2 regions of the Luteimonas sp. 100069 genome follow, and region 2 is predicted to be linked to the other one. Evidence: riboswitches for the same ligand, from Rfam matches in the RefSeq annotation. Region 2 holds a riboswitch; the other holds the start of a gene.
What was found. Region 2 has a riboswitch for cobalamin ahead of EGK76_RS04885 (TonB-dependent receptor). Riboswitches for the same ligand answer to the same signal wherever they lie in the genome.
Positions count from the first base shown of each region.

Region 1: linked by a shared signal. The riboswitch ahead of EGK76_RS09470 (ribonucleoside-diphosphate reductase subunit alpha) and the one ahead of EGK76_RS04885 (TonB-dependent receptor) in region 2 are both predicted to bind cobalamin.

Region 1 is NZ_RPFN01000004.1:70,067-84,827, forward strand. Features, by position in the region: gene EGK76_RS09425 (outer membrane protein transport protein) at 1-1,062, opposite strand, end outside; gene EGK76_RS09430 (rhomboid family intramembrane serine protease) at 1,286-1,984, shown strand; gene EGK76_RS09435 (DUF1820 family protein) at 2,007-2,330, shown strand; gene EGK76_RS09440 (electron transfer flavoprotein-ubiquinone oxidoreductase) at 2,425-4,110, shown strand; gene EGK76_RS09445 (c-type cytochrome) at 4,369-4,884, shown strand; gene EGK76_RS09450 (ExeM/NucH family extracellular endonuclease) at 4,971-6,668, shown strand; gene EGK76_RS09455 (alpha/beta fold hydrolase) at 6,887-7,555, shown strand; partial or broken gene zapE (AFG1/ZapE family ATPase) at 7,608-7,889, shown strand; partial or broken gene zapE (cell division protein ZapE) at 8,100-8,939, shown strand; gene EGK76_RS09465 (FMN-binding negative transcriptional regulator) at 9,359-9,958, shown strand; cobalamin riboswitch at 10,144-10,357, shown strand; gene EGK76_RS09470 (ribonucleoside-diphosphate reductase subunit alpha) at 10,609-13,029, shown strand; gene EGK76_RS09475 (ribonucleotide-diphosphate reductase subunit beta) at 13,196-14,251, shown strand; gene EGK76_RS09480 (LPO_1073/Vpar_1526 family protein) at 14,499-14,761, shown strand, end outside.
Region 2 is NZ_RPFN01000001.1:1,092,063-1,106,823, forward strand. Features, by position in the region: gene era (GTPase Era) at 1-33, shown strand, start outside; gene recO (DNA repair protein RecO) at 162-878, shown strand; gene EGK76_RS04845 (response regulator) at 882-1,619, opposite strand; gene EGK76_RS04850 (hypothetical protein) at 1,670-3,679, shown strand; gene EGK76_RS04855 (YdbL family protein) at 3,712-4,293, shown strand; gene rlmD (23S rRNA (uracil(1939)-C(5))-methyltransferase RlmD) at 4,594-5,934, shown strand; gene EGK76_RS04865 (CYTH domain-containing protein) at 5,939-6,442, shown strand; gene nagZ (beta-N-acetylhexosaminidase) at 6,631-7,614, shown strand; gene EGK76_RS04875 (hypoxanthine-guanine phosphoribosyltransferase) at 7,611-8,171, shown strand; gene EGK76_RS04880 (S-methyl-5'-thioinosine phosphorylase) at 8,360-9,115, shown strand; gene EGK76_RS04885 (TonB-dependent receptor) at 9,256-11,139, opposite strand; cobalamin riboswitch at 11,271-11,491, opposite strand; gene EGK76_RS04890 (TfoX/Sxy family protein) at 11,525-11,878, opposite strand; gene EGK76_RS04895 (GAF domain-containing protein) at 11,875-12,372, opposite strand; gene bioD (dethiobiotin synthase) at 12,532-13,227, shown strand; gene EGK76_RS04905 (efflux RND transporter periplasmic adaptor subunit) at 13,563-14,761, shown strand, end outside.

The DNA of each region.
Region 1 (14,761 bases), on a different contig from region 2:
CTCGTTGAGCTTGTACTCGGCGCCGAGGGCGGCGAAGTACGTGTCCCGCCACTCGAAGGGCTCGACCGAATCCGCATCGGGGTTGTCGAACTCGATGCGGACTTCACGCAGCGATTCCCAGCCGGTCTGGGCGTAGGTGGCCGACAGCATCAGCGCGTCGTTGACCTGCCAGGTGGCACCGACGTTGAGGATCGACGGAGTGGTCAGATCGGCGCCGCCGGGACCATCGAGGAACAGGCCCGGCTGGGCCTGGCCCAGCACCGCAGCCACGTTGCCCGGCACGGTCCAGTCGGCGGTGCCGTGCAGTTCGTAATCGATCTCGGAGCGGTAGCTCACGCCGACCGACACCGTGTCGGTCGGACGGAAGTGCGCGCCGACGATCCAGCCGAAGCCGTTGTCCTTGCCCTGGATCTCGGCGAGGCCGTCCGCGCTCTGCGGCAGGAAGCCGGGGACGCGGGCCTGCGCGAGCAGTGCGCCGAAATCCACAGCGCGCGACAGCGTGACGTCGGCGCGCGAAGCGATGACACCGAGGCCGACCGAGAAGCGGTCGCTCAGGTCGATCGCACCCGACAGCGTCAGGTCGATGACCTTCACGTCCGAGGTCTGCGCGGCATAACGGCCCACCCAGTCGGCGTCGTATTCGGTCTTCAGGCCGAACGGCGCGCTGATCATCGCGCCGAGCGCGACGCCGTTGTCGAGCTTGTGCACGACCGACAGTGCCGGCACCGGGGTGACGTCGCCGGCGTTGCCGCCGTTGCTGCCGGTCAGCGGACGGCCGAGCGCATCGCGGCCGCTGCCCTGGAATTCGTAGTTGAGGTCGATGACGGTCAGGTCGGCCTGCACCGTGGTGCCTGCGAACTGGGTCATCACTGCCGGGTTGTTGGTCACGACCGAGCTGTCACCGGTCTTGGCGGCGGTGCCGGCGAAGGCGCTGCCCATCGACTTGACGCTGTTTTCCTTGAGCTGGAAACCGGCGGCATGTGCCTGCCCGGCGAAAGCCAGCGCGCCGGCGATGCCGAACGCCAGTGCGGTGGTGTGCATGAAGCGGGGGGTGGTAGCCATGTGTCTCGTTCTCTCCCAAACAGGTTGTTGTCGTGTGCTTCGCCCAGCGCGGACGGGGCCCCCTCCGTCAACGCCACCCTGTCGGAATTCCCCTCCCGAACCGCGTCGCGGGCGCACTATACCGTACTGTCCCGTGCGGACGTCTTGCTGCATTGCGGCATCGTCCATGCCCTCTACCGGCGCGCTTTACCGGCGGCTGCGTGGACCCCGACAATGGCCGCAGATGTTCGTTTCGATCCCCAACCGTCGCGCCCGCACGCCGCTCCGCTGGGCGGTGCCGATGCTGTGCGCGCTGCTGTGGCTGGCGTTCCTGTGGGCGAGTACGCGTTCAGCCAACGAGCACTACACGCTGCTGCTCGACTGGGGTGCGCTGTACGGCGGTCCGGTCGGGACCGACGGGCTGCTGGCGAACTGGGTGGAGCCCGGACCCTGGCTGAGACTGGTGACCGCGTTGTTCCTGCACGCGGACTGGACCCACCTGCTCGGCAATCTGGTGTTCCTGCTGATCTTCGGCCTTCCCGCCGAACGGCTGATGGGCGCGTGGCGGTTGCTGGTGCTGTTCGTTGTCGGGGGCGCGCTGGCGAACCTGTCGGCGGTGCTGGCGATCGGCACGCCCGACCGCCTGATCATCGGCGCGAGCGGCGCGGTCTCGGCGCTGATCGGCGCCTACCTCGCGCTGTTTCCACGCGCGCGCCTGGGCGTGGTAGTGCCACTGGGACTGTTCCTGGAATTCGTACGCGCGCCGGCCTCGCTGCTGATCGGGCTGTGGGCGGGCCTGCAGGTGATCTTCGCCTACATCGGCCCGGCCTTCGGCGCCGTCGCCTGGACCGCGCATCTGGCCGGACTGCTGTTCGGCGTGGTGTTCGCGCTGGTCTCGCGCCGCGCGATCGGGCAGCGGCTGCGCCGGCTCAAGGGTTACTGAGCGCGCGTTCTATAATTGCCGCATGACAGGCAAGCCGCTCTACAAGATCACCTTCCTCAACCACGGCAAGGTCTACGAACTCTACGCACGTCACGTCGAGAGCGGCCGACTGTGGGGGTTCGTCGAAGTCTCCGAGCTGGTGTTCGACGTGCACGAGGGCCTCGTGGTCGATCCGACCGAAGAACGCCTGCAGGCCGAGTTCGGCGAGACACGGACGCTGCACCTGCCGATGCAGAGCGTGCTGCGCGTGGAGGAAGTGGAGAAGAAGCGGCAATCCGCGATCCGCGACGCTGCCTCCGGCGAGGCCGTGATCACGCCGTTTCCGATGCCGACACGGCCGCGCTGATCTCTCCGCGACCGACCAGGCACGCATCCATCGCACTCCGGTTGCGATACTCACCTCCGCACACCCGTACCCGCGTGCACCGCGCAAGGCAACGATGACGACTCCCCAGACACTGCTCGACACCCACGGCCCACGCGAATCGATGGAGTACGACGTCGTCGTCGTGGGCGCCGGACCCGGCGGCCTGGCGACCGCCATCCGCCTGAAACAGCTGGCCGCCGAGGCCGGCCGCGAAGTCTCGGTCTGCGTGCTGGAGAAAGGCTCCGAGCCGGGGGCGCACATCCTCTCGGGCGCGATCATCGACCCGCGTGCGCTGAGCGAACTGATCCCCGACTGGAAGGAGAAGGGTGCGCCCCTCAAGCAGGCGGTCACCCGCGACGAATTCCTGTTCCTCGACGAGACCGGGGCGAAGTCCACGCCGGATTTCTTCCTGCCCGACTGCTTCAAGAACCACGGCAACTACATCATCAGCCTCGGCGCGCTGACGCGCTGGCTGGCCGCGCAGGCCGAAGCCCTCGGTGTCGAGATCTTCCCCGGCTTCGCTGCTGCCGAAGTGCTCTACACCGATGCGGGCGTGGTGCGCGGCGTCGCCACCGGCAACCTCGGGATCGGCAAGGACGGCCAACCGACCGCCGAGTTCCAGCTGGGCATGGAACTGCTGGCCAGGTACACGATCTTCGCCGAAGGCTCGCGCGGCCAGCTGGGCCGCGAACTGATCGCGAAGTTCGCACTCGACGAGGGTCGTGACCCGCAGAGCTACGGCATCGGCATCAAGGAGCTGTGGCAGGTCGATCCGGCGAAACACGAACCCGGTCTTGTCGTGCACACCGCCGGCTGGCCGCTCACCGACGATACCTACGGCGGCTCGTTCGTCTACCACGCCGAGGACGGCAAGGTCGCGATCGGTCTCGTCGTCGGGCTCGACTACAGGAACCCGTGGCTGAGCCCGTTCGAGGAGTTCCAGCGCTTCAAGACCCACCCGGCGATCCGCAAGTATCTCGAAGGCGGCAAGCGCATCGGCTATGGCGCGCGCTCGATCACGGCCGGCGGGCTGCTGTCGATTCCCAAGCTGGTCTTCCCCGGCGGTGCCTTCGTCGGCTGCGAGGCCGGCACGCTCAACGCCAGCCGCATCAAGGGCAGCCACGCCGCGATCAAGACCGGCATGCTCGCGGCCGAGGCCGCGTTCGCCGCGCTGGGCGAGGGCCGCAGCGCCGACGAACTGTCCGCGTATCCGGCGGCCTTCGAGGCCAGCTGGCTGCATGCCGAACTGGCGCAGGCCAAGAATTTCAAGCAGTGGTTCAAGAAGGGCCGCACGACGGCGACGCTGATGACCGGCGTCGAGCAGTGGCTGCTGCCCAGGCTCGGCATGCGCGTGCCGCCGTGGACGATCCACCGCGACCGCCCCGACCACGCGTGCCTGGAACCGGCCGCCCAGCACACGAAGATCGACTACCCCAAGCCCGACGGGGTGCTGACCTTCGATCGCCTGAGTTCGGTGTACCTCTCGAGCACCAACCACGACGAGGACCAGCCGCCGCACCTGACGCTCAAGGATCCCTCGGTGCCGGTCGACGTGAACCTGGCGATCTATGCCGGACCCGAGGCGCGTTACTGCCCGGCCGCGGTCTACGAATATCTCGACGGCCCGGACGGCCCGTTCCTGCGGATCAATGCGCAGAACTGCGTGCACTGCAAGACCTGCGACATCAAGGATCCCACCCAGAACATCGTCTGGGTGGCGCCGCAGGGCGGGGGCGGCCCCAACTACGCGGGCATGTGAGTCCGGCCGTACCGGCGCCGCGCGCACGGTGCGCCGGCAACCGCCGAGCGGGCGCAGGGGGTCGCCCCGCGCCCGCGTCTGCCGTGTGCGATGGCCCGGATGACGCGCGATCCGCGAAGCGGGCGCACGTCGCTGCAGGCGCATCGGCAGCGCGCCTGGCGCCCGTGCCCGCGTCCGGCGCGAACGCAGCATTCTTGAAACCCTGCCCGTATACTCGGGCGCAGCTGTGGCCGAGGGCCATGCCGCCAAGGGTGTTTCGTGCGTAATTACGATCTCGAATTCCTCAAGCGCTTTTCGATGGTCCTGCTGTTCCTGACCGTCGTGACGCTGGGTCTGATCATCGGAGCCTGGTTCCTGCACAACTCCCTGCCTGCGGAAGTTCCGCCAGGCGCGGCCAAGCGGACCGAAGCGCGCATCGCGCCAGTCGGTGCGGTCTATGCCGGCGCAACCGGCGCCGCCTCGCAGGCGGCCGCCACCGCCGCGGCTGCCGCGGCTGCCGCAGCGCAAGTGGCCTATGGCGGCACGCTCGACGGTTCGGTCATCTACCAGAACCTGTGCGCGGGCTGCCACACCTCCGGCGCCGGTGGCGCGCCGACGCTCGACCACCAGCACTGGGACAGCCGCCTGGCCCAGGGCACCGAAACGCTCTACCGCCACTCGATCGAAGGGTTCACCGGCGAGGCGGGCGTCATGCCGGCTCGCGGCGGCAACCCGGCGCTCAACGACGAGCAGATGCACGCCGTCGTCGACTGGATGATCGAGAACATCAAGTAAGCCGGCCGGGTCCCGTACCCGCCACACGCCGCCCCCGGGCGGCGTTTTCGCATCCGGCCTTCCACGGCCGCTGGAGTTCCCCGCCGATGATCCGCCCCGCCACCGCGCTGCTCGCCTGCGCCCTGCTCGTCGCCTGCCGCACCGGCGCGCCGGGCGCCGATTCCGCGCTGCCGATCGGCAGCCTGGCGATGGCGCCGCAGGATGCGCCGGTGACCGTCCAGGGCCGGGTCACCGCACGCTTCGACGCACTCGGCGGCTGGTTCGTGCAGGACGCCGGCGACGGCGATCCGGCGACGCCCGACGCGGTGTTCGTGCAGGGCCCCGCCGGGGACGCGTTTCCCGAGGTCGGCGCGCACGTGCGCGTGACCGGCCAGCGCGAAGGCACGACGGCGCTGCGCGCGCAGCAGGTGACCGTGCTGCCGACGCCGGCGCCCGCGATCGCGCCGCTGCGCCTGGACGCCCCGCCCGCCGACTGGTCCGCGCTGAGCGGTACCTGGGTCCGGATCGACGCGCCATTGACGCTGACCGGCCAGCACGAGCGCGACCGCCGCGGCACGCTGGCCGCGAGCTTCGATGGCCGCCTGTTCACGCCGACCGAGCGTGCGCGGCCCGGGACCGAGGCCGCGTCCGTCGCCGCCGCCAACGCCAGCCGTCGGGTGCTGCTCGACGACGGCCGCGAAGACGCACCGCCCGACGGCCGGCTCTGGTATCTGCCCGAGACCGCGCAGGCACTGCGCACCGGCAGCGTGCTGACCGGCGTCGAAGGCATCGTCGACCATCGCCATGGCGCCTGGCGTCTCCAGCTGACCGCACCGCTGCAGCCGCAGCCCGCGTCGCGGCCGCCGGCGCCGGTGGTCGACGGCGATGTCCGGATCGCCGCCTTCAATCTGGAAAACCTGTTCAACGGCGATGGCCGCGGCGGCGGCTTCCCCACCCCGCGCGGCGCGCGCTCGCCCGAAGCGCTGGCCCGGCAGCTCAAGGGACTGGTGGCGACGATCGCCGCGCTGGATGCCGACATTGCCGCGCTGATGGAACTCGAGAACGACGGCTTCGACGCGCATTCGAGCATCGCCCAGCTGGTCGATGCGCTCAACGCCGAAGGACCGGCGCGCGACTGGCGCTTCGTCGATGCCGGTGAAGGCCCCGGCAGCGATGCGATCCGGGTCGGGCTCATCTATCGCCAGAGCCGGGTGCGACCGCAGCGCGCGCCAGCCACGCTCGGCGGCGGCCCGTTCGAGACGCTGAGCCGGGCGCCACTGGCGCAGGCCTTCGTGCCGCTCCGCGACGGCCGCGTGGACGGCCCCGACTTCACCGTGGTCGCCGTGCATTTCAAATCCAAGGGGTGCGGCAACGCCGACGGCGCCGACCGCGACCAGGGCGACGGCCAGGCGTGCTGGAACGCGGCCCGGGTCGACTCCGCGCGGCGTCTGCGCGACTGGCTCGCCGGCGCGCCGACCGGCACCGGCGACCGCGTCGCGATCGTGGGTGACTTCAATGCCTACGGCATGGAAGATCCGGTACGCGTGTTCACCGACTCCGGCTGGCGCGACCCGTTCGCGGGTCGCGATGGCGATGCGCATTACAGCTTCGTGTTCGACGGCCAGGCCGGACGCCTCGACCATCTGCTGCTGGGCCCGTCGCTGGCGGCGCGCGTCGCCGGGGCCGCCAAGTGGCACAGCAACGCCGACGAACCCGACGACATGCGCGACCGGGAAGCGGCCGGCCCCTGGCGCAGTTCCGACCACGACCCGCTGGTGGTGGGGCTGCGACTGCGCGGGCGCTGAGCCTCGGATCTTCCGCCCGTGGCAGGTCGGCCGATGATCCGACGGCGCGGCAAGTCGGTGACGGGCAGAACGCACGGTTTCCCCCTCGCGGCTGATCCGGGGCGCGCGCGGCATTCGCCCGCATCCGCCCTGCCTGCACCCCGGGAAGGCGCCGCTTCGGTGGGCGAAGGCCGCTGCCGGCCACTGCCCCGTCGCGGCGGCCCCGGTATCATCGCCGCATGATGTCCCCCACATTCCCCACGACTTCCGGCCCCATCGTGTTGCCCGGTCCCGTCGGCGACCTCGAGGCGATCATCGATCTGCCCGACGCCGACGTCACCGCACTGCCGCTGGTCGCCGTGATCTGTCACCCGCTGCCCACCGAGGGCGGCACGATGCACAACAAGGTCGTCACGATGGTCGCGCGGTCGCTGCGCGAACTCGGCGCGACCACAGTGCGCTTCAACTTCCGTGGTACCGGCGCCTCCTCCGGCAGCTTCGACCGCGGCGATGGCGAAACCGACGATCTCGCCGCAGTCGTCGACTGGGTGCGCCGCGAGCGTCCCGGTCATGCGCTGTGGCTGGCCGGCTTCAGTTTCGGCGCCTATGTGACCCTGCGCGCCAGCGATGCCCTGCAGCCCGACCTGCTGATCTCGATCGCGCCGCCGGCCGGTCGCTGGGATTTCGATTCCATCGTGCTGCCGCAGTGCCCGTGGCTGGTGATCCAGGGCGATGCCGACGAGATCGTCGACCCCGAAGCCGTCTACCAGTGGCTCGAGGATCGCGGGGCGCAGGCCGAGGTGGTGCGCATGCCGGACACCAGCCACTTCTTCCATCGCAAGCTGATCGACCTGCGCGGGGCGGTGAAACACGGCGTGCGCGCCTACCTGCCGCGGGCCGCGGCTTGATGCGGCGCGGGTCCACGGCCGCGGCGCGCAGCGCGACCGCGGCGATGCCGGCATGAGCGCGGCGCCGTCGCCGAGCGAGCGCTACGCGGCCGGTGTCGCACGTGGCGACTGGCAGGCCGATCCCGCGCAACAACCGGCGCTGGTCGAACTCGACCGCCTGCATGCCGCGCTGATCGAGGCGCCCGCGCGACGTGGCCTGCTCGGCCGCCTGCTGGGTGCGCAGACGCCGCAGGCGCCTGCCGGCCTGTACCTGTGGGGCGGCGTGGGGCGCGGCAAGACCTTCATGATCGACCTGTTCCACGACGGCCTGCCCCTCGAGGTCCTGCGCACGCACGGCAGCTCCAGCGCGTCGCAGCCCCCCATCGGCGCGAGCGGGCCTTCGCAGGATGACGCCGCATCCACGGCGCCTGGCGCCCCCGTTCCCGGCGATGCGCGGCGCGCACTTCCGTCACGGTCTGTCGGGGAAGGCCACGAACCGCTGGACGCTCCCGGCGGCGCGCCGACGCGTCATCGCGATCTCCGCCACGCCCCTGCCGATCCGAAACTCGGCCGCAAGCGACGCACGCATTTCCACCGTTTCATGCGCGAAGTCCACGACGCGCTGCGCAGCCATGCCGGCGAGCGCGATCCGCTGGCGGCGATCGTGCGCGGCTGGCGCGACGCGGGCTTGCGCGTACTGGTGCTCGACGAGTTCTTCGTCAGCGACATCGGCGATGCGATGCTGCTCGCGCGCCTGCTCGACCGGATGTTCGCCGACGGCATCGTGCTGGTGACCAGCTCCAACGTCGATCCGAAGGATCTGTACAAGGATGGCCTGCAGCGCGTGCGCTTCCTGCCGGCGATCGACCTGCTGCAGCGCCACACCCACGTGGTGTACCTGCAGAGTGATACCGACTACCGCATGCGCGCACTGACCCGCTCGCCGGTCTACCGCACCCCGCTCGATGCGGACGCCGAGGCCTGGCTCGACACGCGCTGGCACGAGCTCGGCGGTGACGACGAGCACCGCGATGCAGGCGTCGAGATCGATGGCCGCCGCATCTGCGTGCGTGCCCGCTCGCCGGGCATGGCCTGGTTCGATTTCGATGCCCTGTGCGAAGGCCCGCGCGGCGCCAGCGACTACATCCAGATCGCCACCGAATTCCATACCGTGCTGCTCGGCGGCATCCCGCGCATGGACGCCAGCCGCGACGACGCTGCGCGCCGCTTCGTCACCCTGATCGACGAGCTCTACGACCGCAACGTCAACCTGGTCTGCACCGCCGATGCCGAGCCGCCACAGCTGTATTCCGGCGAGCGGCTGGCCGGCGCGTTCGAGCGCACCGCCTCGCGTCTGATCGAGATGCGCAGCGCCGAGTACCTGCAGCGCGAACATCGGGCCTGAGCGCCTGCGGCGCGAGCGGGCCCGGCCAACCCCATCACACCGATCGCGGGCCGGGCTGCGCCCGCCGCGACGCCATCCGCGCAGCGCTGCGCACTGCGTGCGCTGGCGGAACGTGACACCCGCGAGACCCGGCGACGCTGGCCGCGGGCAACCGCTGCGCAGGCTTGATGCGGGCGCGAACCCCGCGTCGCTACGATCCACCGGAGCTCGCCTGGGACGTCCGCCATGGCCATTTTCAGGAAATCCTCGCCTTGCCGCGGATCCGGCCGTCGCGATCCGCGGGCAGCCGGGCACGCTGCACCGCGCCCGCGGGCGCACGCCGGCCTGGCGCGCCCAGCCGGCGACGCGACCGCCAAGGCCTTAGATGCGACACCGACCCCGGGCCCCGCCTCCGTGCCGGCCGGCACCGGGGCCGCAGCATGAGCAGCCCGTTCGACCCGCGCAGCCATGCCGACGTGCTGGCCCTGGTGCGCGCGTATCCGCTGGCCTGGGTGATTGGCCATGGCGGCGCGATGGAGCCGCTCGATGCGACGCCGCTGCCCTTGCTGCCGGAGCTCGACGACGGTGGCCGCATCGTATCCTTCCTCGGCCACTTCGCCCGGGCCAATCCGCAGGTGGACGCGCTGCGGGCCGACCCGCGTGCACTGCTGCTGTTCAACGGGCCCGATGGCTACATCCCGCCGCGCCTGGTCAGCAATCCCAGATGGGGGCCGACCTGGAACTACGCCGTCGCACGTTTTGCGGTCCGCATCGAATTCGTGCCCGACGAGAACGCCCATGCGCTCAAAACGCTGGCGGCGACGCTCGAGGCGGGCAATCCCGAGCCCTGGACGCCCGAGCGGATGGGCCCGGACTATCCCCGCAAGCGCCAGCACATCATCGCCTTCCACGCGCACGTCGAGCAGGCGCGGGCGACCTTCAAGCTGGGCCAGGACGAACAGCCGCGGACCTTCCACGAGATCGTCGCCGGCATGGACGACCCGGCGCTGCGCGCGTGGATGGTCGCGCAGCGCGACTGACCACGCTGGCCGCAGGTGTCCGGCCGGGCCTTCGCCGGGGTGAAATGCGGACCTCCGGGGCTTGCCTGGCGCAGCCCGATCTGCATCGGCAGCGCCTCCGCAGGGGTTGACGAATGACGATCGCCGTCCTGATGGGCCCCGGCGCGCGTTCACTACATTTAGCGTTGACCCCGCCAATGGACCCCACTATCTTGGGCCGCGTCGGTTCCGGGCCCCAAGGGGATTCCGGATGAAAAGGGAAGCCGGTGACGCGTTCGCGCCACTCCGGCACTGCCCCGCAGCGGTAATTGGGAACAACCCCGCCAACAGCACTGGAGCGATCCGGGAAGCGGCGGGCGAGGAGAAGGCCCGCCTTCGCACCCATGAGTCCGAAGACCTGCCGACAGCCGCGTGAAAGCACGACGCGCGGTGCCGGCTGTGGTCGCTCCGAGGGGAGCGGGGTGCGGAGCGGACTGCGATGGCGCGAAGCGTCGGATCGCGGCTCCTGCGACGCCGCCCCACCACCCTTGGATTCGACTGCAGCCGCCGGTTCCGACGCGGGCGGAGCCGGTGGTGCGCGAATGCAATGGACCCAGAGAGAACGCATGACCAGCCAGGACACCATCACGACCGGAACTCCGGCCGCCGCAGACGCCGCACAGACCCCCGCCATGCCCCCCACTTCCGCCGCGCCCGCCGTCGAACCCGACGACACGGTGCCGCCGCCCCCGAGCGCCGCCATGCACACCGCAATTGCCGAAACCGCCGACGTCGATGCCGACGTCTCCACCTGGATCACCAAGGAAGCCGGCAACCGCCGCATTCCGTACGACCGTGCGCGCCTGGAGCGCAGCATCGACCGCACCCATGCCGAGTTCCCGCAGCTCGACATCGCCGACTACAAGCGCAGCGTGTTCGGCTTCGTCGAGCGCAAGGAAGCCGTCAACGCCGACGATCTCACCGACCACCTGATCCGCGAGGCCGAGGCCCGCGTCGATGTCACCGCGCCGGAGTGGGAATTCTTCGCCGCGCGCCTGTACCTGCACCGCCTGTACAAGCGCGCCAGCCGCAACCGCTTCTACGATGCCGAGCAGAAGTACGGCTCGTATGTGGGCCTGCAGGAGTCGCTGGCCGACCGCAACATCTATTCCAACGACATCCTGCGCGCCTATTCCAAGGAAGAGCTGCAGGAAGCCGGTCGCATGATCGACGCCGAACGCGACAAGCTGTTCGCCTACAACGGCCTGTACCTGCTGGCCACGCGCTACCTCGCCACCGACCATTCGCGCGCGGTGTTCGAGCTGCCGCAGGAGCGCTGGCTGACCATCGCCCTGTACCTGATGCAGAACGAGACCCGCGGCGGCCGCGAGCGCCGCATGCAGCTCGTCGGCGAGGCCTACTGGGCGCTGTCGAACCTGTACATGACCGTGGCCACGCCGACGCTGCAGAACGCCGGCAAGGTCGGCGGCCAGCTGTCGTCGTGCTTCATCGACACCGTCGACGATTCGCTGCAGGGCATCTACGACTCCAACACCGATATCGCCCGCGTCTCCAAGGGCGGCGGCGGCGTGGGTGCGTACATGGGCTATGTGCGCTCGAGCGGTTCGGCCATCCGCGGCGTGCCCAATTCCTCGGGCGGCGTGGTGCCGTGGATCAAGCAGCTCAACAACACCGCCGTGTCGGTGGACCAGCTGGGCCAGCGCAAGGGCGCGGTCGCGGTGTACCTGGACGTGTGGCACCGCGACATCGAGAACTTCCTCGACCTGCGGCTCAACAACGGCGACCAGCGCCTGCGCGCGCACGACGTGTTCACCTCGATCTGCATCCCCGATCTCTTCATGGAAGCGGTCGAGCGTCGCGGCGACTGGTACCTGTTCGACCCGCACGAGGTCCACCGCATCAAGGGCTGGTACCTGCAGGATTTCTTCGACGAGAAGAAGGGCGATCCGAACGGCAGCTTCCGCAAGCGCTACGAGGAAGTCGTCAATGACGAGCGCATCTCGCGCAAGACCGTCAAGGCGATCGACATCTTCAAGCGGATCATGGTGTCGCAGCTCGAGACCGGCAATCCCTTCATGTTCTACCGCGACGAAGTGAACCGGAAGAACCCGAACAAGCACGTCGGCCGCGTGTATTCGTCGAATCTCTGCACCGAGATCCTGCAGAACATGAGCCCGACGAAGATGATGCAGGAGATCATCTCCGGCAATCAGATCGTCACCACCAAGCAGGCCGGCGACTTCGTCGTCTGCAACCTGTCGTCGGTGAACCTCGGCCGCGCGGTCGTGCCGCAGGAAGGCCAGGGCGATCTGATCACCGACGTGCTCGAGCGCCTGATCCCGATCCAGGTGCGCATGCTCGACAACGTGATCGATCTCAACCAGCTGCCCGTGCCGCAGGCCACGATCACCAACCAGAAGTACCGCGCGATCGGCCTGGGCACGTTCGGCTGGCACCACCTGCTGGCGCAGAAGGGCATCCACTGGAACGAAAAGGCCGCCGAGGACTTCAGCGATTCGCTCTACGAGCGCATCAACTTCCTCACCGTGCAGGCCAGCATGGAACTCGCCAAGGAAAAGGGCGCCTACCCGGTCTTCCAGGGCAGCGACTGGCACACCGGCGCGTACTTTCGCGACCGCGACTACAACAGCCCGCAGTGGCTGGACCTGGCCGCGCAGGTCGGCGTCAACGGCATGCGCAACGGCTGGCTGATGGCGGTCGCGCCGAACATGTCCACCGCGCAGATCGCCGGCTCCACCGCGTCGATCGATCCGATCTACTCGGCGTTCTATTACGAGGAGAAGAAGGACTACCGTCGCCCGGTCGCAGCGCCCGGCCTATCGCTCGAGACCTGGCCCTACTACGAGAAGGGCGCCTACAAGGTCGACCAGTTCGCGTCGGTGCGCCAGAACGCGCGTCGCCAGCGCCACGTCGACCAGGCGATCAGCTTCAACCTCTACGTGCCCAGCACCATCCGTGCGAGCACGCTGCTGGAGCTGCACATGACCGCATGGCGCGAAGGCATCAAGACCACGTACTACGTGCGATCCAACGACATCGACATCGCCGAATGCGAGTGGTGTTCGAGCTGATCGCAGCGTAGCCCGACGCCCCAGGAACCAAGCCCTTCTCCCTCCGGGGGAAGGTGCCCCGAAGGGGCGGATGAGGGCCGCTTTTCGCGAAGCGCCCCGCCCTCACCCCAACCCCTCTCCCGCGTGCGGGAGAGGGGCTAAAAGACCGAATCACGAGAAGCCGAACATGTCCGCCACGCTCAGTGCCACCCCGCTCGACCGCATCAAGATCCTCGAGCCGCGTCACCCCAACCGCTCCACCGGCATCATCAACGGCCAGACCAGCGGCATCCTCAACTGGAACGACATTCCGTATCCGTCGTTCTACCGCGCCTACAAGGAACTGACGACCAACTTCTGGATTCCGGACGAGGTCGACATGAAGAGCGACGCCAAGCAGTACGGCGAGCTCTCGGCGCGCGAGAAGAATGCCTACGATTCGATCATCGGACTGCTGGCCACGCTGGATTCGCCGCAGACGCGCTTCATCTACAACGTCGCCGAATACATCACCGACCCGGCCGCGCATGCCAACGCCGCGATCATCGGCCAGCAGGAAGTGATCCACAACGAGAGCTACAGCTACGTGCTGGCCTCGATCACCGGCCTCGCCGACCAGAACCGCGTGTTCGAACTCGCGCGCACGCATCCCACGATCATCGCGCGCAACCAGCCGATCATGGAGTCCTACAACGACTTCATGCGCGAAAAATCCGCCGAGACGCTGATCCGCTCGCTCGTGCAGTCGTCGATCCTCGAAGGCATCAACTTCTATTCGGGCTTCGCGTACTTCTACAACCTGGTCCGCCAGAACCGGATGACCGGCACCGGCAAGATCATCAGCTTCATCAACCGCGACGAACTGGCGCACAGCAAGTTCATCAGCGAGCTCATCCGCGCCATCGTCGGCGAGAACCAGTCGCTGCAGGGCGACCAGCTCACCCAGTACGTGCACGACGCGTTCGAACACGCGATCCAGCTCGAGACCCGCTGGACCTCAGAGGTGCTCGACGGGATCGACGGCATCGACGTCGACGAGATGGTCCGCTACGTGAAGTACCGTGCCAACAAGATGGCCGGCATGCTCGGCATCGAGAAGCTGTATTCCGACACCACCGACAACGTGATGCCGTGGATCAAGGCCTACGCCGACAACTTCACCGAGACCAAGACCGACTTCTTCGAGATGCGCAATGCGTCGTACAAGAAGACGAATTCGGATAACGGGTTCGACGATCTCTGAATGGATAACTTGATGCGCGCCTTGAAGATCGCGGCTTCAGCTGGGCTGCTCGTGTGCATCGTTTGGTTCGTAATGGATCCAGGCTTCGAGCCGCTCACGGGCGCCATTGCGGCCCTATTAGGACTTGGTGGATTGTTCGGCAGGGAGGCTAAGGGACGTGGCACGAACACTACTAAGCAAGATCAGTCAGTTTCTGGGGCCTCTACCGGCTTCCAAGCAGGTAGAGACATCCACTACAGCCGCGAGCGTGAACGCAGTGGCGAGTAAATCCACCGATCAGAATCAAACTGCCACGGAAGGCGCAGCCGCATTCCAAGCAGGCCGCGACATAACGGTGACTCAAGGACTGAATTATGCGGACGCACGACAGATCGCTCTGGATGTCTTCCGCGCAAACTTTTATGAACTTGCGGGTCTCGCAAAACAAGAAGCCGCAGCACGCGCAGAGGAAGTTACTGAAGCATTTCTGAGCAAGCTCAGCAAAGAAAATCCGGAGGCTTTTCGACAAGC
Region 2 (14,761 bases):
GCCGCGCTCAAGGCGCTGGGCTACGGCGACTGACGCTCGCCGCGTGGGCATGCGCCTGATGTCGGACGGACTGGATCCTCGCGCCGTTCGCGCCTCCTCGCTCCAGCCATCCGGCGTCGCCCATCCTGTCAGCCTCGGCTGAGCGGACCCGCGGAGCAACCGTGCGTATCGAAGACGAGTCCGCGTTCGTACTGCATGCGCGGCCATGGCGGGAGACCAGCCTGCTGGTCGAGGTCCTGAGCCGCGATCACGGACGTCTGGGTCTGGTCGCGCGCGGCGTGCAGGGCCCGAAGAAGCATGTGCTGCGGGCTGCGTTGCAGCCGTTGCAGCACATCCGGCTCAGTGCGGTGCTTCTGGGCGAACTTGCGCAGCTGCGCGGGGCCGAAGCGCTCGACGCGGCGCCCCGCTTGACCGGCGATGCGATGCTGGCCGGCTTCTACGTCAGCGAGCTGGTGCTGCGGCTCGCGCCCAGGCAGGACCCATCGCCAGCGTTGTATGAAGCGTTCGACCAGGTGCGCCAGCGTCTACCGCAGCCGGGCCTGGCATGGACGCTGCGCAGGTTCGAGCGCGACCTGCTCGACGCGATCGGCCTGGGGTTCGCCTACGACACCGATGGTGACGGCGAGCAGATCGACCCCGCGGCCCGCTACCGGCTCGACCCCGAGCACGGCCCGCGCCGGCTGCATCTCGATGGAGGTTCCGCCGACCGTACTACCGCCCCGACGGGCGCGGCGCTGCTGGCGATCGGCGCCGATATCGCGCCGGCGGCTGCCGACATGGCCAGCCTGCGACGCGCGTTCCGCGACGTGCTGCGCCACCATCTGGGGCCGCGCCCGTTGAAGTCCTGGGAACTGGCCGCGGACCTGGCGCGGCGTTGATCCTCAGCTGCCCCCGGGGGCGTGCGCGCTGGCCCGCGTCTCGGCGAGCGCATGAAGGAACGACTGCAGCGCGGGCGCCGAGTCCGGTTCCGCACTGAGCAGACGTGATGCCAGTCCCAGCCGTTCGGCACCGACGAAGCCGCAACTGGCGCGCAAGCGGTGCAGGGCGCCCAGCAATGCAGCGGCATCGCCATCCGCAGCCGCGGTTTCGATCTGCTCGCGGGTGCCGTCGAGTTCGCCGATGAACAGTTCGCGCAGGCCGCGGACGTTGTGCATCTGACCGCCAACCGCGGCCAGCGCGGACTGCTGGTTCCATAACGGCGCTTCGCCACTGCGGCGCGCATCGGGCATTGGCGGCGCCGCAGGGACGCGGTTGACCGGGTGGCGCGCGAGCACCCGGCGCAGGGCGCCCTGCCAGTCGTGGGTCGAGACCGGTTTGCTGAGCGCGATCGCGAAGCCCTCCGCGCACAGTGCATCGAGCGCGCGCCGCTCGCGCGCAGCGGTGTGTGCGATGGCGGGCGTGTCGCGACCATCCGCGCGGAGCCTGGCGAGCAGGGCTGCGCCGGTGCCGTCGGGGAGATTGGCGTCGATCAGCCACGCGTCGTAGGTATTGCGCGACGCCAGCGCGAAGCCGGTCTCGACCGAGTCGGCAATGTCGACTTCGGCCGGAAGCGCCGCACTTGCGGCGTGCAGGAAACTGCGGCTTGTAGGGTCGTCCTCGACCAGCAGCAATCGGTTCATCGCATCCTCGATGTGACGGGTATCCTGCGGCGATGCCGCGCCCCGTTCCGATGATCCTAACCCTGTTTCTGGCCTGTGTGCCGTTGCTCTTGCAGGCGCAGTCGATGCAGGCGCGGATCCAGCGGGTCGAGGCCGCCGGTACGACCCTGCGCGACGTCCGCGTCCGCCTGGATTGGCCTGCCGACGCCCCCGAGGGGCGCCTGCGGCTGCAGGCGGGCGATCTCGACGCGGGCGCACTGGGCTGGCGCTTCCGCGAACTGGACTGGCAATGCCCGCTGCAGCGCGAGACCACCGGCGTGACGCCGCGCTGGCGTTGTGCCGGCCCCGTGCGCAGTGGCGACGGGCGGGCGCTGCACCTCGCGCTGGTGCTCGACGCGGCCGCGACCGCCGCGACGCTGGTCTCCGGTGACACGCGGGTCGGCCTGATCCGCGACAGCGCGACGCCCGAGATCACCCGCATCGATCTCCGCCAGGTGCCGGCGGCGTGGGTCGAGGCGCTGGTACGCGAGGCCTGGTCGGTGGCGCGGCTGCCGCGCGGCAGACTGGACGGCAAGGTTCGCATCAACGCACACAGCGCGCGGCCCCTGGGCGTGGACGCCGACCTCGCAGTCACCGCGCTCGCGCTGGAGACCGACGACGCGAGCGCGGCTGCCGACGGGCTGACAGGCGACCTCGCGATCCGCTTCCTGCTGCCCGATGACGCGCTCACGGCAACGGTCGACGGTCGCCTGCGCGGTGGCGAACTGCTGGTGGGCAACGCCTATGTCGTCCTGCCGGAATCGCCGGTCACGTTCGGCGTGGACCTCGCGCGCGCGGGTGCCGGGGACTGGGCTCTGCCTCGGCTGAAGTGGCGTGACGGGGCCACGCTGCAGGTCGATGGCCAGGCGCGATTGCGTCCGGATCTCGGGATCGCCTCGCTCGGTCTCAGCCTTGCCAGCCACGATGCCGCCGCGGTGCCTGGACGTTACCTCTCCGGCTGGCTCGGCCAGGCCGGTATCCAGGGGCTGACCCTGAGTGGCGGTTTCCGCGCCGGCCTCGAGCTGGACGACGCTGCGCTGCGCAGCGCGGAGCTGTCGTTGACCGGGCTGGACGTCGGCGATAGCGACGGGCGGTTCCGTTTCGACCGGCTCGACGGTGCAGTGCGCTACTCGTCCGCGGCGCCGGTGCGCGGCAGCGTCGGCTGGCAGGGTGGCGCGCTCTACGGCATGTCCTTCGACGCTGCGGACTGGCACCTGGAGAGCCGGGACGGCCTGCTGCGACTCCGTGAGCTGGTCGAAGTGCCATTCCTCGGCGGGCAGGTCGGCTTCGACTCTCTGGAGGTGCAGCTGCCGTCGGCGCAGTCGGGGCTGCGTATGGCAACGGCACTGCGGCTCGATGCGATCGATGTCGGCGCGCTGGCCCGTTCCCTGGACTGGCCGGCCTTCGAGGGCACGCTGACCGGCCACATTCCAACGGTGCGCTATGCCGACAACCGCATCGATTTCGATGGTGGTCTTTCGATCGGTCTGTTCGATGGCCGCGTGGATGTCTCATCGCTCGCGGTCGAACGTCCGTTCGGTGTACTGCCCACCGTCACCAGCGATCTGGTCCTGACCGGACTCGACCTGCACGCGCTGACCGGTGTATTCGGCTTCGGCAGCATCGAGGGCCGCCTGCACGGACGTATCGACGGGCTGCGCCTCGTCGACTGGAACGCGACCGCGTTCGTCGCCGAACTGCACACGGAACCTGCGCCCGGCGTACGCCAGCGCATCAGCCAGCGCGCGGTGCAGGACATCTCGAGCGTCGGCGACGCTTCGTTCGTGACGACGCTGCAGGGCAGGGCAATCGCGCTGTTCGACGATTTCGGCTATCGCGGCATCGGGATCTCGTGCCGGTTGCGCAACGAAGTCTGCAGGATGGGCGGCCTGCGTTCAGAGGGCAACGCCTTTACTATCGTGCGCGGCGCAGGCCTGCCGCGGCTGGACGTCGTGGGGTTCAATCGTGATGTCGACTGGCCGACGCTGGTCGAGCGCCTCGCTGCCGCCGCGGGTGGCGATGTTGCGCCGGTCATCGAATGAGCGGCGCCCGATCAATCAGAGGAGACAAGCAAATGGCGCGTTGGATGGGTTTGCCGGCCGTGGCCGCATTGGCGTTGACCGCCTGCGTGACGATCAATGTCTATTTTCCCGCAGCCGAAGCCCGTGAAGCGGCGCGCGAGTTCGTCGAGAAGGTGATCGGCGACGAGCCGCCGGCGACGGTGCCTGGTGGTGGCATGGCTGTGACGGCGCCGCGCTTCGATCCGTGGATGCTGCTCGGTATCGGCAGCGCGCACGCGCAGACGCCCGACATCAACATCCGCACGCCGGCGATCCTGGCGATCCAGTCACGGATGGAGCAGCGTTTCAACAGCACGCTGCGGCGGCATTTCGACTCCGGCGCGCTCGGCTTCGGCGGTAACGGCATGATCGTCGTGCGCGACGCTTCGCAGTTGCCGATCAAGGACCGGGTGGCCGTCAATGCCGCAGTCGCCGACGACAACCGCGACCGCCAGGCGGTGTATCGCGAGATCGCCGTCGCCAACGGTCATCCGGAATGGGAATCGCAGATCCGCGACGTGTTCGCGCGCCAGTGGATCGCCAGTGCCCGGCCTGGCTGGTGGTACCAGCAGGGCGGCAGCTGGATGCAGAAGTAGCGCCGGATCTTTCTGTGGCGGCATCCGATGGATGCCGCTGCGCAGCCGATGTGACTGGCGGTGGGTGGGACTGCGGTCGACGGCGGTAGCGGGGGGTTGCGCCGGCGCAGGTGACGCGCGCCTGACGTCGCGCACCGGGCCGCGAGTTTCAGTCTCCCTCGCACGCGGGTCCATCGGACGCTCATCCGCGGGGCGGCGCTGCAGCGAGTGCTTCCAGGCGGCGCTGAGAGATCCCAAGCCCAGATGCGCTGCACGCATCTGCGACAATACGCGGCCCTTTTGCCCAGCAGCCTTCGCCACGTGGCCAGATCCCGCCGCCTCGACCAGACCCCATTCTCCGCCGATATCGTCGATCTGACCCATGACGGTCGCGGCGTCGCGCGCCTGCCCGATGGCAAGGCCGTGTTCGTCGCCGGCGCGCTGCCCGGCGAGCAGGTCATGGCGATGCGGACGGCGCGTTCGCGCCATTTCGACGAGGCGACGACACTCGAGGTCGTTTCCGCCTCGCCGCATCGGGTGATACCCCGATGCCCGCATTTCGGCGTGTGTGGAGGCTGCGTGCTGCAGCATCTCGACGCCGACCAGCAGATCCTCGCCAAGGCGCGCGTGCTGCGGGAAAACTTCGAGCGCATCGGCCATGTGACGCCGCAGCGCTGGATGGAACCGATCGTCGACCGCGCCTGGAACTACCGCCGCAAGGGCAGGTTCTCGGTCAAGCGGGTGGACAAGAAGGACAGGACGCTGGTGGGCTTTCGCGAGCGCGATCCGCGCTTCGTCGCCGACCTGCGCGAGTGCCATACGGTGATCGAACCGATCGCGGCGATCATTCCGTTGCTGTCGGGCCTGATCGACGGACTGGAAGCGCGCGCGACGATTCCGCAGATCGAATTCATCGCCGGCGATCCGCGCCCCGAGTTCGACGGCATCGCGCTGGTCTTCCGGCATCTGCAACCGCTCAGTGACACCGACGCGTCCGCACTGCTCGCGTTCGGCCAGGCGCAGCGGATGGCGATCTTCCTGCAGCCGGGCGGCGTCGACAGCGTGCATGCGCTTTGGCCGGCCGCGCCGGCGCTTTCGTTCCGCCTCGAGGACTGGGACGTCGAACTGGGGTTCCGGCCCCTGGACTTCATCCAGGTCAACGCCGGCCTCAACCGCACGATGATCGCCCGCACCCTGGAGCTGCTTGACGTCCAGCCCGAGGACCGGGTGCTCGATCTGTTCTGCGGACTCGGTAATTTCACCCTGCCGCTGGCGCGTCGCGTGCGCGAGGTCGTCGGCGTCGAAGGCGAGGCCGGGCTCGTCGCTCGCGCGAAAGAGAATGCCCTGCGCAACGGCCTGGCGAACGCGCAGTTCCATGCCGCCGATCTGACCCAGGATCAGCGCGGCGCGCCATGGATGCGGCAGGGCTTCGACAAGCTGCTGCTCGATCCGCCGCGCTCGGGCGCGATCGACGTGCTGCGCCAGCTGCCGCTCGAACGCTTCGGCCGAATCGTCTATGTGAGCTGCCACCCGGCATCGCTGGCGCGCGATGCCGGGTATCTGGTCAACGAGCGCGGATGGACGCTGTCCGAGGCTGGCGTCATGGACATGTTTCCGCAGACCGCGCACGTCGAGTCCATCGCCCTGTTCGAGAAGCGCTGAACCCATGGGCATCGAGATCGAGCGCAAGTTCCTGGTGACCGGCGATGGCTGGCGCGCGGCCGCGCATGCGGTCGTGCCGATGGCGCAGGGCTATCTCAACGACGCCGCGTCGATTGAAACCGGCGCGCAGAAGGCGTCGGTGCGGGTACGCATCGAGGGCGAGGCCGCGTTTCTCAACATCAAGTCGCGCGATGCGGGTACCACCCGCCAGGAGTTCGAGCTGCCCCTGTCGATGGACGACGCGAAGGCATTGCTGGAGCTCTGTGTCGGCGGGCGTGTGGAGAAGCGCCGTCACCTCGTGCGCCACGCCGGGCATCTGTGGGAGGTGGACGAATTCCTCGGCGACAACGCCGGCCTGGTGGTCGCCGAGATCGAGCTGGACGATCCCGACGAGACCTTCGCCCACCCTGACTGGCTGGGCGCGGAAGTGACCGCGCAGACGCGTTACTTCAATCTCGCGCTCGCCGCGCGCCCGTTCTCCAGCTGGGATGCCGCCGAACGCGGCTGAAGCTGTAGCCTGCCGGGGCTGCGCCCCAGGACCCGCGTTTTCATCTGCGCGGCCCGCAGGCGCCGGCGTCAGCGCTTGGGCCGAGACGCCTCGGCACGGCCGGCGCTCCACACGGCAACGGCATACACGCCGGCATCTGCGACAATGCCGGTCCGCGTCGTCCGGCGCGCTCGATGGAGATGTCAGCAATGCTTGTGATCGGCGTGGCCGGCACCGAACTCACCGCGCAGGAGCGTGACTGGCTGCAGCACGACGCCTGCGCCGGCGTGATCCTGTTCAAGCGCAACTTCGCCTCGCGCGCGCAGATCCGTGAACTTTCCGCCGCGATCCGGGAGGCCGCGCCGCGTCCGCAGCTTGTCTGCGTGGACCAGGAGGGCGGCCGCGTGCAGCGCTTCCAGGAGGGCTACAGCGAGCTGCCGTCGCTGGCCGGCTTCGGCGTGCAGTACCTCGCCGATCCCGCAGCAGCGACCGCTGCCGCGCGCGCGCATGCGCGGCTGATGGCGCAGGAAATCCGTGCCAGCGGTGTCGACCTGAGCTTCGCGCCGGTGGTCGATGTCGGCCATGGCAATCTGGCGATCGGGGACCGCGCGTTCTCCGACGATCCGCACGTCGTCGCGGCACTGACCCGCGCCTATGTCGAAGGCATGCACGAGGCCGGCATGGCGGCGACCCTCAAGCACTTCCCCGGCCACGGTTCGGTGCGCGAAGACACGCATTTCGACGACGCGGTCGATCGCCGCAGCCTCGACGACATCCGCGCCCACGACCTGGTGCCGTTCGTCGCCGGAATCGACGCGGGCGCCGACGCGGTGATGCTCGCGCACGTGGTGTACCCGCAGGTCGCGCCGGAGCCCGCCGGCTACTCGCCGGTTTGGATCAACACGATCCTGCGCGAGGAAATGGGCTTCCGTGGCGTGGTGTTCTCCGACGACATCGGCATGGCCGCTGCGTTCTCGGCCGGTGGCATCAAGGCGCGCGTCGATGCGCACCTCGATGCAGGCTGCGATGTCGTGCTGGTCTGTCACCCCGAACTCGTCGCCGAGTCGCTGGCCGCCGTCGAAGGCCGCGCGCTCAACACCATGGCCCTGACCGGACTGATCGGGCGTGGCCCGCTCGGCTGGGATGGCGCACTGGCCGGCGCTCCCGCCGGCCGCACCGGAGATATCGCATGAACGTGCCCCGCCTCGACGACGTACTCGACACCGCCGACCTGCTGTTCGACCGCGACACGTTGGAAGAGGTCATCGAGACCATGGCCGAGGAGATCGCCGACGACTACGGCGACGACGACCAGCCGCCGGTGTTCATCACCATCATGCACGGCGGCATGCCGTTCGCCGCGCAGCTGGCCTTTGCGATCGGCGAGAACGAGGTCGATCTCGAATTCGACTATCTGCATGCCACGCGCTACCGCGGCGCCACGACCGGATCCGGCCTGGCCTGGCTGCATCGTCCTGCGACTCCGCTGCAGGGGCGTCGCGTGCTGCTGGTCGACGACATTCTCGACGAGGGCCATACGCTCAAGGCGGTACGCCAGTGGGTCGAGGACCAGGGCGCGGCCGACGTGCGGGTCGCGGTGCTCGCGGTCAAACTCCACGATCGCGGCATCGCCGACGTCGAAGCCGATTACGTCGGCGTCGAGGTGCCGGACCGGTACGTCTTCGGCTACGGCATGGATTTCCACGAGCAGGGGCGCAATCTCCCCGGGATTTACGCACTCGCGGAGTGATCCGCATGCGCGCTGCAGTGTCGCTGGGCGAGTGCGGCGCCGAACGGGCGTAGCCGCAGGCCGCATTCTCGGCGCGAGCGTTCCCCGGGTGCTGCGCGCGGCCTCGAGCCGTCCCAGAACCGTTTTCGTTCACACCGCGTCAGCGGACAATGTCCGCCTCCGCTTCCGTCCCACATCGCGAGAACTTCATGGACCTTGGCATCGACCTCGCCGTCATCGGCGGCACCGGCCTCTACCAGCTGGCCGAACTCGAGGATGTCGAACCGCATCAGCCGGTCACGCGCTATGGCGCGCTGTCGGGCCCGGTACGGGTCGGCACCCTGGACGGCCGCCGCGTGGCATTCCTTGCCCGGCACGGCGAAGGGCACTCGGTGCCGCCGCACCGGGTGAACTACCGCGCCAATCTCGCCGCGCTGCAGGCGCTGGGGGCCAGGCAGGTCCTGGCGCTCAATACCGTCGGCGGCATCACCGAACGCTTCGGTCCACGCGTGCTGGCGTGCCCGGACCAGCTGATCGACTACACATGGGGCCGGGTGTCGACGTTCTCCGAGGAGGAGGGCAGCGACTTGCTGCACATCGATTTCGGCGATCCCTATACGCCGGCGCTGCGCCGGCGCGTACTCGATGCAGCGGCGGCCGCGGGCGTGACGCTGGTCGACGGCGGCTGCTATGGCGCCACACAGGGCCCGCGGCTGGAGACGCGCGCGGAGATCGTGCGCCTGCGTCGTGACGGCTGCGACCTGGTCGGCATGACCGGGATGCCGGAGGCGAGCCTGGCCCGCGAACTCGGGCTCGATTACGCATGCCTGGCGATCGTCGCCAACTGGGCGGCGGGCGCAGGCCCGCAAGTCGACGAAGTGATCACGTTCCAGCACGTGCTCGACAACGTCGCTGCCGCGTCGTCGGGCATTCCGCCGCTGCTCCGGGCGCTGCTGGCCGCCTGAGCGGTGGCCTGCGGTGGCCTGCGTGGGCCTGCCCGCGGGATGCCGACAGCGGAGGCGGATGCGTCGGCAGGTTGCGCATCCGCACGTGTCACGCCACGCCCTGCAGGAATGAAAGCCCCGCATTGCGGGGCTTTTCCGCTTCAGCGGGCGACCGGTGCCCAGCGCAGCGCCAGCCCGTACTCGCGGCCCGGCTGGTTGTACCAGGCGATGGTTTCGTAGGCCTTGTCCAGGAGATTGCTCGCGCGTGCTTCCAGCGTCCAGTCGGGGTCGAACGCCCAGGCCACACGCAGGTCCAGCGTGCCGTAGCCGGCCACGCGCACGGTGTTCGCCAGGTTGTCGAACCGGCCGCTGGCAGCGCGCAATGTGCTGCCGATGCGCAGCTCGCCGAAGTCGCGGTCGATGTCCAGACGCGCCGTGTTGCGCGCACGGCGTGCCAGCAGGTTGTCGTGGTTCACGCCTTCGCTGCGGTCGCGGGGATCCACATGACCCAGCTCTCCCCTGAGGTCCCAGCCAGCGGCAGCGACCGCAAAGGTCAGTTCAGCGCCGCGGATGCGCGCCTGTTCGATGTTCAGGCCGGTGCCGAGGTAGTCCGGCGGCGGGTAGAGCAGCACGATCAGGTCGTCGATGCGGCTTTCGAACACGTCGAACGTCCAGTTCCAGCCCTCGCCGTCCTGCGAGACGCCGAGATTCACGCTCCTCGAGCGCTCGGGCCTGAGGTCGGGGCTTTCCGAGCCGGGGTAGTACAGGTCGTTGAACGTCGGGGCCTTGAAGCCGGTGCCGGCGGTCGCGCGAAGACGGATGCCGCGGGACAGGTCCATGCCCCAGCCGAGGCTGCCGGTGCCGTGGCCGCCGAACTGTTCGTTGTCGTCATGGCGCGCGCTTGCCTGCAGGCGATGTGCGCCGAAACGGGCCTGGTATTCGGCGAAGGTGGCAAAGGTGTCGCGCCGGGTGACCGCGTAGGCGGTCATGCTTTCGACGTTGTCGGACTGCCAGTCGAACCCCAGGCTCAAGGCCTGCGTCGGCGCGAGGTCGAAGCCCGCCTGCAGTGCTGCGGTATCGCGGCGGGTGTCGAACCGGCCCACGTCGCTGCGCGTGCCGTTGCCTTCGTCGTAGAAATAGGTCGTCGACTTGTCGTACGCGCGGCCGGCCTGCGCCGTGAGGCGCACGACCTCCGATGGTGCATAGCCCAGTGTGGCCCCCGTGACCTGCTGCACGTTGTGGGACTCGTTGCCACCGAAGATGCTGCCGTCGTATTCGTTGAGGGCATCGGCATGCAGGGCGTTGGCCTCGAGCGTGAGCCCGTCCGCCAGGTCCAGGCCACCGCGCAGATTGAGCGAACGGTTGCGGTAACCGTCGCGGTCGGGCTCGTCGACGAAGCAGCCCTCCAGCAGCGTGCCCGAACCCCGACAGGCGTCGATGCCGTCGGTGCGCTGGAACGCGGCGTCGACGCCGAACCAGGCATGTCCGCTGCGGCCTCCGATGCCGGCGCTGGATTCGCGCAGCGCGTGACTGCCGACGCCGAGCCGCGCGCGTGGCGTGATCGCGCCATCGCTGCGCCGGGTGAAGATCTGGATCACGCCGCCGATGGCTTCCGAGCCGTACAGGCTCGATCGCGGACCGCGCACGATCTCGATGCGTTCGATCTGGTCCACCGGGATGTCCTGGATGGCGGCGAAGCCGGCGGTTGCGGTGCCGATGCGGATGCCGTCGAGCAGTACCAGGACGTGATCGGACTCGGCGCCGCGCATGAAGATGGTGCTGACCTTGCCGGGACCGCCCTGGTTGCTGATCTGGATGCCGGCGCGGCCTTGCAGCAGCCCGGGCAGGTCGCGGGCCTGGCTGCGCTCGATCTCGGCGCGGTCGATGACCTGGGCGGGTACCAGCGTCTCGCGCAGGCTGCTGTGCATACGCGAGGCGGTGACGAACACGGTGTCCAGATCGCTGGCGCCGGCAGCGGGCGCTGCCTGGGCAAGGGGCGAGGCGAGGGCGGTGAAGATCGCCACGCTCAGGGTACGGAACGGCATTGCGGTCTCCTTGCGGCACGCGCACCCGCGCACGAACCGCGTTTCGGTCATGAGGATCGCAGGACGACGGACAGGCTGCCGGTCGGGCACGCATGCGCGCCCGGAACGCCGCCGCGATGCCCGCCGCATCGCAATCGAAGAGGCTTCGTGGCCGGTCTCCGGACTTGCGCGTGGGAGTGGACTCCCGGGCGTCGCGCCTTCCCGTGCTCGGGCACAGTGGCGGATGCGACGCCTTGGACACGCTTACCGTTGCGGGGGCAGTGCCGGACTGGCGCTCGAGGCGCGTCACCGGCTTCCCGTTTCAACCCGGGCGGCAGAACGCCGGCGGGTCACCATGAAGCTGCGCGGATTGTACGTGAGCGGGAACCACTCGCGCGGTGCGCGATCAGTCGCCGCGATCCCCGCCCGGTGATTCCGCGGACGCGGTTTCGTTGACGGTCGTCGTGACCGGACCGGCGGCCATGCGGGCGCGCGGATCGGGCAATTGTGCGGTCGCAGCCTCGGCCGCCTGGACGAGCTGCTGGCGGCGCGGCTCGGGCAGGTCCTGCCAATGGCAGTCGAGCAGCGCGCCTTCGAGCGAATAGAGCAGGTTGAGACTCGGTTTGAAGCCCGCGCGTCGCACCCGAACGAAGGCCTCGACCGCGCCCGCGGCCTCGAGATCCTCACGCGTTCGCAGGCCCACCTGGCGCAGCCACGCTGCGGACTTGGGGCCGATGTTGCGCAGCTTCGGCATGGTCACCCCGCGCCGCCCTCGCGTGCGCTGTCCACGAAGATCGCCGCCAGCGTTTCCAGGCCGGCCTGGTCGTCGGCATCGAAGCGTGCCGGCAGCGGACTGTCGAGGTCGAAGACCCCGATCAGGCGCTCGCCGTCATAAAGCGGCACGACGAGTTCGGAACGCGAGGCGCTGTCGCAGGCGATGTGCCCGGGAAACGCGTGTACGTCGTCGACGCGCTGGGTCGTGCGCGTGCGCGCCGCGGCACCGCAGACCCCCTTGTCGAGCGGAATGCGCACGCAGGCCGGCAGCCCCTGGAACGGACCGACCACGAGTTCCTTGCCGTCGAACAGATAGAAGCCGACCCAGTTGAGATCGGGCAGGGCGTGATAGACCAGGGCCGAGAGATTCGCGGCGTTGGCGATCGAGTCGCGTTCGCCGTGCAGGAGTGCCCGGGCCTGCGCTGCAAGCGCGGCATACTGCTCGGCCTTGGAGCCGGTGACGGGTGAAGATGTGAACATGTCGCGCAGTGTAGCAGCGGCCCTGCAGGCGCCAGGCACGCGCAACGCGTGGCTGCGGGGGACGCATCACCTGCATCGCATGCATCCGCGCGCAGCCTTTCCGGTGTTGCCGCAGGCGCGCCGGACGCCACTCCTGACATTCGCACGACGGTCTGTGCGATGACGTCGCGCAGCCTGCTGGTCACCGGCACCGATACCGGTATCGGCAAGACCCACAGCAGCGTCGCCCTGTTGCATGCCTTGCGCGGCAACGGGTTGCGTGCGGTGGGCATGAAGCCTGTCGCGAGCGGCTGCGACTGGCGCGACGGTGGCTGGCGCAACGACGACGCATTGGCCCTGCAGGCCGCCAGCGATCCGCGTCCGGACTATGCCGACGTCAATCCTTTCGCCTTGCCCGAGTCCACGGCGCCGACGCTGGCGGCCCGCGCGGCGGGCGTGCACGTCGATGTGCCCATGTTGTACGCCGCTTATGCGCGGCTCGCGGACACTGCCGATCTGGTCGTCGTCGAAGGCGCCGGCGGCTGGGATGCGCCGCTGGCCGAGGGACTGGAGCATCGCGACCTCGCCCGCCACCTGGGAGGCGCGGTGGTGATGGTGGTCGGGCTCAGGCTTGGCTGCCTGAGCCACGCACGACTGACCGCGCGCGCGGTCGCTGCCGACGGCTGTCGTCTCATCGGATGGATCGGTAACCGCATCGACCCGGATTTCGCGCGCGCGGACGATTACGTGGAGCTGCTGGATCAGGCGCTTCCTGCGCCATGCCTGGGAATACTTCCATTCGGTGTGGATCCGGTCCGCGCCGCCGGGCACCTTGTCGTCGACGCCGTGCTGGCCGAGCGCTCGTCCTCGCCTTAGGCGGTTCGCTTTTCCTGCCGATCAACGCGTGATCCGGTCGGCCGATCGCCTCGAGTGTTCCCCCCGCGAGCGAGCTCCGTGACCCACGCGCCGGGCGCATCGCCAAGATCTCTACGGGCGCATTGACGCGGGCGAGCGGACGTGAACAGGTTCACCGTATCCGCACACGGAGATGATGATTGCGGGCGTAGGATCCTTCACATGGCAATCGAGCGGCGCGCATGCCAGGCAGCCTCAAGCGCGGCGAGTGACTTGTTGCACGGTGCGATCTGCGATTCGAATTAGCTATACTGGCCGGTATAGTAAATCCCGTTCAATCTTCCCCAGGTCCCCCAATGCGCCGAATCCTCTCCATCGCCATGCTCGCCGCGGCGCTTTCCGCCTGTGGCAATAAACAGGATCCGGCCGCGCCCCCGCCGCCGCCCGAAGTGGGTGTGATGACCGTCCAGCCGACAACCGTTCCCCTGCAGGAGGATCTGGTCGGCCGTCTCGCGCCATATCGGAGCGCCGATGTCCGGGCCCGCGTGCCTGGCGTGCTCGAGCGCCGGGTCTACCAGGAAGGCAGCGACGTCAAGGAAGGCGATGTGCTGTTCCGCATCGACCCGGCCCAGTTGCAGGCCGCGCTCGGCACGGCGCAGGGCGCCGAGGCCCAGGCGCGTGCGAATGCAAGCAACGCGAAGAGCGCCGCCGACCGGGCCCGCCGGCTTGCGCCGACCAATTTCATTTCCAAGTCCGATCTGGACAACGCGCTGGCCGCCGAACGCAGCGCCGACGCTGCGCTGCAGGCAGCGCGTGCCTCCACGCGGTCCGCGCAGATCAACCTGGGCTACGCCACGGTGCGGGCGCCGATTTCCGGCCGCGCCGGCAAGGCGCAGGTCACGGAAGGTGCGCTGGTCGGGCAGGGCGAGGCGACCCTGCTGACGACCGTGGACCAGATCGATCCGCTGTACATCAACTTCTCGATGAGCGCGGGCGAGTTCGAACGCATCCGCAGCATGCAGCTCGATCGCTCCGCCGGCGGTGGCGAGGTCGAGATTCTGCTGGCCGACGGCAACGTCCATGACCAGAAGGCGACGCTGGACTTTTCAGGCGACGTGGTGGATCCGGCCTCGGGCGCACTCCAGCTGCGCGCGATCGTGCCCAATCCCGACCGCAGCCTGTTGCCGGGTGTCTACGTGACGCTGCGCGCCAACATGGGCCTGCAGAGCGGCGTGTTCCTGGTGCCGCAGGCTGCGGTGCTGCGCGACGCCAGCACCGCCTACGTACTCGTGGCCGGCGAGGGGGACAAGGTGGTCCGCAAGCCGGTGCGTACCGAGCGCGCGCAGGATGGCCAGTGGGTCATCAGCGAAGGTCTGGTGGCAGGTGACCGTGTGATCGTCAGCGGCGTGCCGAAGGCGCGGCCGGACGCAGTGGTCAAGCCCGTTCCGTGGACCCCCAATCAGGCCCAGTCTGCGCCCGCAGCCGGTGCAGGTGCGCCACCTGCAGGCGAGACGAGCGGTGCGGCGACGTCGGAAGACGCATCCGCGGCGCCGGC